Regions from separate parts of the Paenibacillus nanchangensis genome, predicted to be linked through region 2. Evidence: predicted binding sites of a transcription regulator. Region 2 holds the regulator's gene; the other holds the start of a gene.
What was found. Region 2 encodes Rex, which represses fermentation and respiration genes when NADH is low (regulators of the CRP and FNR family bind a similar motif). Its sites were predicted from a motif close to TTGTGAAATATTTCACAA; they were not measured.
Positions count from the first base shown of each region.

Region 1: a site for Rex is predicted at 1,871-1,888, ahead of qoxA (cytochrome aa3 quinol oxidase subunit II). Genes of this name have one in related genera too.

Region 1 is NZ_JBHOFD010000032.1:71,478-75,197, forward strand. It holds gene ACE6ED_RS22670 (polysaccharide deacetylase) at 275-1,546, opposite strand; gene qoxA (cytochrome aa3 quinol oxidase subunit II) at 2,016-3,059, shown strand; gene qoxB (cytochrome aa3 quinol oxidase subunit I) at 3,099-3,720, shown strand, end outside.
Region 2 is NZ_JBHOFD010000028.1:24,503-28,222, reverse strand. It holds gene ACE6ED_RS20875 (cell wall elongation regulator TseB-like domain-containing protein) at 175-687, opposite strand; gene ACE6ED_RS20870 (amidohydrolase) at 718-2,025, opposite strand; gene ACE6ED_RS20865 (redox-sensing transcriptional repressor Rex) at 2,012-2,662, opposite strand; gene dinG (ATP-dependent DNA helicase DinG) at 2,927-3,720, opposite strand, start outside.

The DNA.
Region 1 (3,720 bases), on a different contig from region 2:
CTCATCCTCCCTTCTGTATGAAGATTAAGCCCCGACCTAAGGTTGGAGTCAAGACACTTTTTTTGAATGAAGAAGCATGAATTTGTACCTGGCACGAACAAGCCCTCATTGATGCAAAAAGGACCCCGGCCTTCCGCTGCCTCGCGGAGACCAAGATCCTTTTAATCACTGCCGTATAAAATGAAGGCCGATTGGAAAACAATAACTTAATGCTCACTGCAAAGTGCAGCGGCTGCCTGCGTCCGCCGCAAGAACCCTGACCACGGGGTTTGCTTTAGCGCACGTCTTTCCAGAAGTTCAGCGGTTTCTGTTCCTCCGTCAGCACTTCAAACCGGTAGCCTTTTTTCTGCAGTGCTTCAAGAATGCGCGGCAGGGCTTTCAGCGTCGCCTTTTGATCATGCATCAAAATAACTGGTGCAGTTTTGCTGCGTTCAAGTGAAGCCACCTGTTTCATCACCGATTGATAGATGGCGTCGCTGTTGCCCTTATGTTTCCAGTCTTCAGAATCGACGTTCCAATCCCAGAGCCGGTAACCGGCACCCAGCACTTTATCCCGGTATGTACGGGTAAAATACGGTTTGCTTCCGTACGGAGTCCGGATCAGCTTCGTGCTTACCCCCGCCGCCTTATTCAGGGAACGGTTGTCATCGTTCATTTCCTTCAGCGCCGCCGCCGGGGAACCGTAAAACTTCTCTTTCCGGTGCGTCATGCCGTGCAGACCTGGCGCGTGCCCCTCCTTCACCAGGCGTTTCACCTGGGACGGATGCTGGCTAATGTTGTTGCCAAGCATAAAAAAGGTCGCTTTGGCGTCGTATTCTTCCAAAATATCAAGCAGTTTGCCGGTTGATGCCGAAGGGCCGTCGTCAAAGGTCAGGTACACCGTTTTGGCTCCTGGAGTCTTCACAGCCTCCGGCTGTTTTGCCTGCTCCTTGCTGGCTGCTTCTTCAGCCGCCTTGCGTTCAGCCGCTTTGCGTTCTTCTTCCTTCCGTTTCTCCGCCTGCAGGATCGCTTGTTCCTCCTGCTTCAACGTCTCACGGTGGCGTTCATAAAAAGCATCGCCGCTAAGTGCGGCCGAAGCGTTCGTCAGCCGGATCACATGCCGGTCGGACATCACGGTCACTTTGTAGCCAAGATGCTGTGCCAGCCGTACCGGCACCATCAACTGGCCATGTTTGGGATGCGTCGGCGCGTCCACCTGTGTACCGTCAGGCAGCACGGCCTTTTTTGCAGCCGGTTCCAAGCGCAGCAGGGTACGCCCTTTATCCGTTACTGCCATTACCTCGGCGGAACCGCTCAGCGTCAACCCAAGGGCTGCCGTTGTCTCTCTAAGAGGCACATAATACGTGTCCTCCACGGACTCCGCATGAATTTCCGTCAGGTCGTCATTTACGCCTATCCGCATAAAAGACTGTCCTGCCGCTTCGGCCTTCCGCAGATCCACTCCCCCGAGGACCAGCGCCGCCACTGTGACGGCCAGAAGGCACACCCGCATCCATTTCTTGTTCATCCACACCGATTTCATCTCTCTCTCCCATTCCCTCATCATATTTGCCTCCCTTACCTTACCACACCGGAAGTACTTGGAATTTGAGAGATTGTAACCGAACGTAAAAAATGTTGTTACCATTATGCTCCTGAGGATTTTTCCCCTTCCCGGGAAATCCTATTTCATTAAAAGCCCCTGCTAAAGCTGATTATACGCCACCCGAACCGCTCGAACGCCCCAAAAACGCCTTTAAAAAATGTGACAAACTTAGTAACATTGTTGATATTTTGAACAAAAATTGAACTTTAGATGAACACTGAAAAACAGCGTCGTTACAGTGATTTAAGTCATATCGCACGTCCCTTGTAACAATTTGAACACAAATTGTCAAATAATTCGCCACTTTTGAGACTGTTTCTAGTTTATTTTACAGAATATGTCTTTTGCATTCGGGGTATGAAATTCTTAGTATATATAGAGGTTAATGAATTCGGTTAAGAATAAAGAACCTGCCAGAAAGGAGTTCATCATGAACAAAAAAGTGCCGCGCTTCGCCTTGTTTTTGGGACTGATCATGCTATTGTCCGGGTGCAGCTCAATCACCGTTCTGAATCCGAAAGGACCGGCCGCAAGGACGCTGTCCGACACCATTATTTTCTCCATTCTCATGATGCTCGGGGTACTGGCCGTTGTGTACGTCCTGTACGTGTTTATGCTCGTTAAATACCGGGCCAGCAAACAGAGCGAAGACTACATTCCTCCGCACGAGGAGGGCAACAAATGGCTTGAAGCGACCTGGATCGCAATCCCTATTATTATTGTAGCGATTCTGTCTGTCGTTACGGTCCGCTCCACGCATGCTGTCGAAAATGTTCCCGCTGACTACAAGGAGCAGAAGCCGCTTGTCGTCTATGCCGCTTCGTCGAACTGGAAATGGCATTTCACCTATCCGGAACAAGGCGTCGAAACGGTGAATTACTTGAACATCCCGACCCATCGTCCGATCGAACTTCGTCTGTATTCCTTCGGACCGATCACAAGCTTCTGGGTTCCGCAGCTTGCCGGTCAGAAGTACGCTATGAGCGATATGATCACCAAAATCAACCTGGTAGCCGATGTACCGGGCTCGTACCTGGGCCGCAACTCCAACTTTAACGGTAAAGGCTTCGCCCACATGGAATTCGAAACGCTCGCCATGTCGTCCGACGAATTCGATGAATGGGTTAAAGATGTGAAATCCACCGAACCGGAGCTGACGCAGGATGAGTTCAACACGCTGCTGAAGACCGATTTTGTCGGCCGGAAGTCGTATTCTTCCACTCACCTGGAATTTAGTCCTCCGCCGGAAGAAGGCCACCACCACGGCGGCACGGCATCCGACGAGGATGAGAACGGCAACCAGGAACATCAGGAGCATAAAGAAGTCCATCCGACTCCGGCGGTTGAAGATAATCAAACCGAGTTTGACAGCAAGCCGGATCCCGAAGTGGACCAGCCGCTGCCAAGCGCTCCTGTTGAAGATCACACTTATGATTCCGGCACCGATGCCCATTCCGAGCATCAAGGACATTAATACCGGCTTGCATTGATTAACCTGAAAGGAGCCAACCTAATGGATTGGGACAAATTTAAGGTTCACGGCGAACCCTTGATCTACGGCGCGATGATCAGTATCGCACTGGCCACGCTCGGGATTATCGTCGGCTTGACCTACTTCAAGAAATGGGGTTACCTGTGGCGGGAATGGCTCACGACTGTCGACCATAAACGGATCGGCGTCATGTACATTCTGGCCGCGCTGCTCATGCTGTTCCGCGGCGGCGTTGACGCGATTATGATGCGTCTGCAAACCGCAGCTCCGGAAATGAAATTTCTGGACGCGCAGCACTATAACGAGGTCTTTACGACTCACGGTCTGATCATGATTTTGTTCATGGCCATGCCGTTTATTATCGGACTTATGAATATCATCGTGCCGCTGCAAATCGGCGCGCGCGACGTTGCATTTCCGCGCCTGAACGCCGTCAGCTTCTGGCTGTTCTTCTTCGGCGCGATGCTGCTTAACATTTCGTTCGTTATCGGCGGTTCACCGGACGCCGGCTGGTCGGCTTACTTCCCGCTGGCGAGTCTGGAGTTCAGCCCGACGGTAGGGAATAACTACTATTCCCTTGCGCTGCAGATCTCCGGTATCGGTACGCTGATGACCGGCGTTAACTTTATCGTAACGATCATCA
Region 2 (3,720 bases):
CCTGTAACCTATAACATGTAACCTATGCCGTTTGATATATCACCTAATATATATCCTCCAATATATACGATGCAACTATATCATGTAACACGTACCATGTAACACAGACCATGTAACACAGACCAAACACAGCCAAAAAGGGCTGAGCGCGCCTACCGCGCACCCAGCCCTTTTTTAGTTGACGTAAATCGGATTCCCGATGGCGGCGCCGTCGGCAAACCGGAAAAACTGATAATAATAGTGCTCATCCTGTTTATAAAACAGCTGCCAAGCGTATTCGCCATCATATACGCCAGGCAGAAGCCGCTCAACCGATGCCTGCGGCAGCGCTTTGGCGATCACCTCGCGCATCCGCGTTTCATCCAGCCCGTTCTTAAGCGGCTCGGCATGAACAGTGTTTTCTCCTTGCGCAGGCTGGCCTCCCGGCTGAAACCGAACCCAAACCATCAGTTCCTGCCCGGTAGCGTCTGTTCCGGTAAGGGTCCAGTAGATGGATTGGCTGTCCCAGACCGATTTCTGAGCACGCGTAATCTCCACCAGCCCGGCCTGGGTTTTGGCGGCCGCTTCCGCCGCTCTTTTTTCGGTCCATTGATCCTTCATAATGTAAGCATAAATCAAATGGAGTCCAAACAGCACCAAGAGCAGCGCCGACGTTCCGAGTGCGATCCATTGTCCCTTTCTTTTCAACCGTTTCCGCTCCCTCTCATCCCCGCGCGCTTACCGTTTCAGCAGACCTTCGAACGCCTGCTGGGCGCTCCGGCGGATCCGCTCTTCATCCAGCGTCAGGCATTCGCCGTTCTTAACCACCTGTTTTCCATCAACCCACACATGCGCCACATCTTTGGCGCTCGCCGAGTACACGGCATGGGATAACAGGTCCGAGTGGGGCAGCAGATGCGGCTGATCAATGTCAATGGCGATCAAATCGGCTTTCATTCCTACTTCAAGGCGTCCTACCTCAGGCAAAAAGACCGACTTTGCTCCATACTCTGTTGCCATCCGCAGCGCTTCGGCCGCGGGCACCGCCGTAGGATCGCCGCTTACTCCTTTATGAATCAGCGCCGCAAGGCGCATCTCTTCGAACATGTCGAGGTTGTTGTTGCTCGCCGCGCCGTCCGTACCCAGCGAAACCGTGACGCCGGCCTTCAGGAGCTCGGGAACACGGGCGACGCCGCTTGCAAGCTTAAGATTGCTGCCCGGGTTATGCGACACCCCAACATTGTGGCGTGCAAGGATCTCAATCTCCTCATCCGTCAGATGGACCGCATGCGCAACAAGCGACGGACGCGTGAACATGCCGAGCTTCTCCAGATGCGCTACGGGTCTGAGGCCGTAATCGGCGGCGTTTTGCTCCACCTCGCGCTGCGTTTCGGACATGTGGGTATGGAGCGGAAGATCCAGCTCATGCGCCGCTTCCACAAATTTGACAAAATAATCCGGCGGACAGGTATACGGTGCATGCGGCGAAATCATGGCTGTAATCCGGCCGTCCGCCTGGCCATGCCAGTTGCGGGCAAAACGGACGGCTTCCTCCAGCTTCGCCTTCTGCACGTCCTCGGGGCACAGACCGATAACGCCCCGCATCAGAACAGCGCGGATGCCGGACTGGTCAGCCGCTTCGGCCACCCGGTCCATATGGTCGTACATATCAAGGAACGTGGTTGTTCCGCCTTTGAGCATTTCCAGAATCGACAGCGAACTTCCCCAGTATACGTCGTCTCCGGTAAACTTGGCTTCCATCGGCCACATCTTCTCCTGCAGCCATACCTGCAAAGCAAGGTCGTCCCCGTAACCCCGGAGCAGCGACATCGCGGCATGTCCATGCGTATTGACGAGCCCGGGCAGAAACAGCAGCCGGCTCCCGTCCACCTGGCGGACTCCCTCTATATTCTCGGGTTCGGTTTCGCCTATGTACGTAATCCGGCCGTCATCCACAATCATCCAGCCGGTAAGAACCGAACGGTCCGCCGAGTTAACGGCAAACCGGCCGTTGCGAATCACCCATTTACGGTCATTGCTGCTCATTTGCGGTCTCCTTTCCATCAGGCAGATAATAAGCTAGGCTTTGCAGGTCGGTTGTGAAATCCGCCGCATGAACCCGTACCTCGGGCGGCGTCTTCAGAATAACCGGCGCAAAGTTCAGAATCGCTTCGATGCCCGAACCGACCAGGATATCGGCAACGGCCTGCGCTTCGGAATCCGGGACGGTAATAATGCCGATCCGGATGCCTTGGCTCCGGATTGTATCGGCCAGTTCTTCCATCGGCTGCACGGTCAGCGAGTTGATTTTTTGCCCGATTTTGGGCGGGTAGGAATCAAAGATGGCAACGATTTTCATCGTGTCCTTCAGATAGGCGTTGTAATTCGAGAGCGCATGGCCCAGATTACCGGCGCCGACAAGGGCTACGTTAATCTGCTGGTCCAGCTTCAGGATATGCCGGATTTTTTCGATCAGATACGAGACGTCATACCCGATGCCTTTGCGGCCGAAGTCGCCAAAATAAGCCAGGTCCTTCCGGATCTGCGCCGGGTTGAGCTCCAGCTTCTGCCCCAGCTCCTGGGAAGAAACGGTCGCGATTTCGCGTTTGTTCAGCTCGTTCAGAAAACGCAAGTACACCGGCAGACGGCGTACGACCGCTTCCGATATTTTGTCTGATTTCATCGATGATCCTCCTCGTTAGAGATGCCTTCCGGGTAACCCGCGCAGCTTCCTTCCGGGCATAACTTCCCCCGTTCGTGTTCCGCGTGTGTTCCCTATAGAGCAGCGGCAGCAAATACCGCTTGCTTGTGTCCGCAAACTGCTTTGACGGCAAACCTGCCGCCAAAAGCCGGAAACGGCAGCGGTCCGGTTCGCCCGGCAGCCGGATGGAAAACCCTTACAGATAAGGTTCCACCCCGGTACCGTTTGAATTGCTTGCAGCTAAATTTATTCTCCGCTGGCCTCGGCAGCTCCTGCTTCCAGCCATTCCGTAATACGCGGAACCAGCTGTTCGGTCAGCATATGCTCCATTTTGGGCCCCGGCAGCGAATATAGAAAATATTTACCGTAATAAGACTCAATTACTCGGGTATCGTATACAATAACGATTCCCCGGTCCTCCGCCGTCCGCACCAGCCGTCCAAAACCCTGTTTGAAGCGGATGACCGCCTGGGGGACCGACATCTGCATAAAAGGGTTTTTCTTCTGGGCCTGCAGCAGCTCCGCTTTAGCTTCGGCCAGCGGGTGGTTTGGCGGCTGGAACGGCAGTCTGACGATAGCCAGACAGGTCAGCGCTTCACCCGGAATATCGACGCCTTCCCAGAAACTGCTGGTCCCGAGCAGCACGGATGCGCTGCTGTCCTGGAACCGCCGGATCAGCTTCGTCCGGCTTCCCCCTTCAACACCCTGCCCAAGCACGGTGATATTCTCGGAGGCAAGCGCGTCCTTCAAAGGATCAAATACCTGTTTCAGCATCCGGTAGGAGGTAAAGAGCACCAGCATTCTTCCGCGCGTCGAGACGGCGGCCTCGGCAAGCGAACGAACCAGCTTCTCCACAAAACGCGAATCCCCGATGCTTCCTTTAACGCTTGGAAAATCCCGCGGAATCACCACCAGCGCCTGCTCCCTGTACTTAAACGGTGAAGGCAGCTGGGCGGTCATCACCCGTCCTTCCGCGTTTGCTGCGGATAAGCCGAGATTCTCGATCATATACTGGAAGGATTTGTCGACCGACAGGGTGG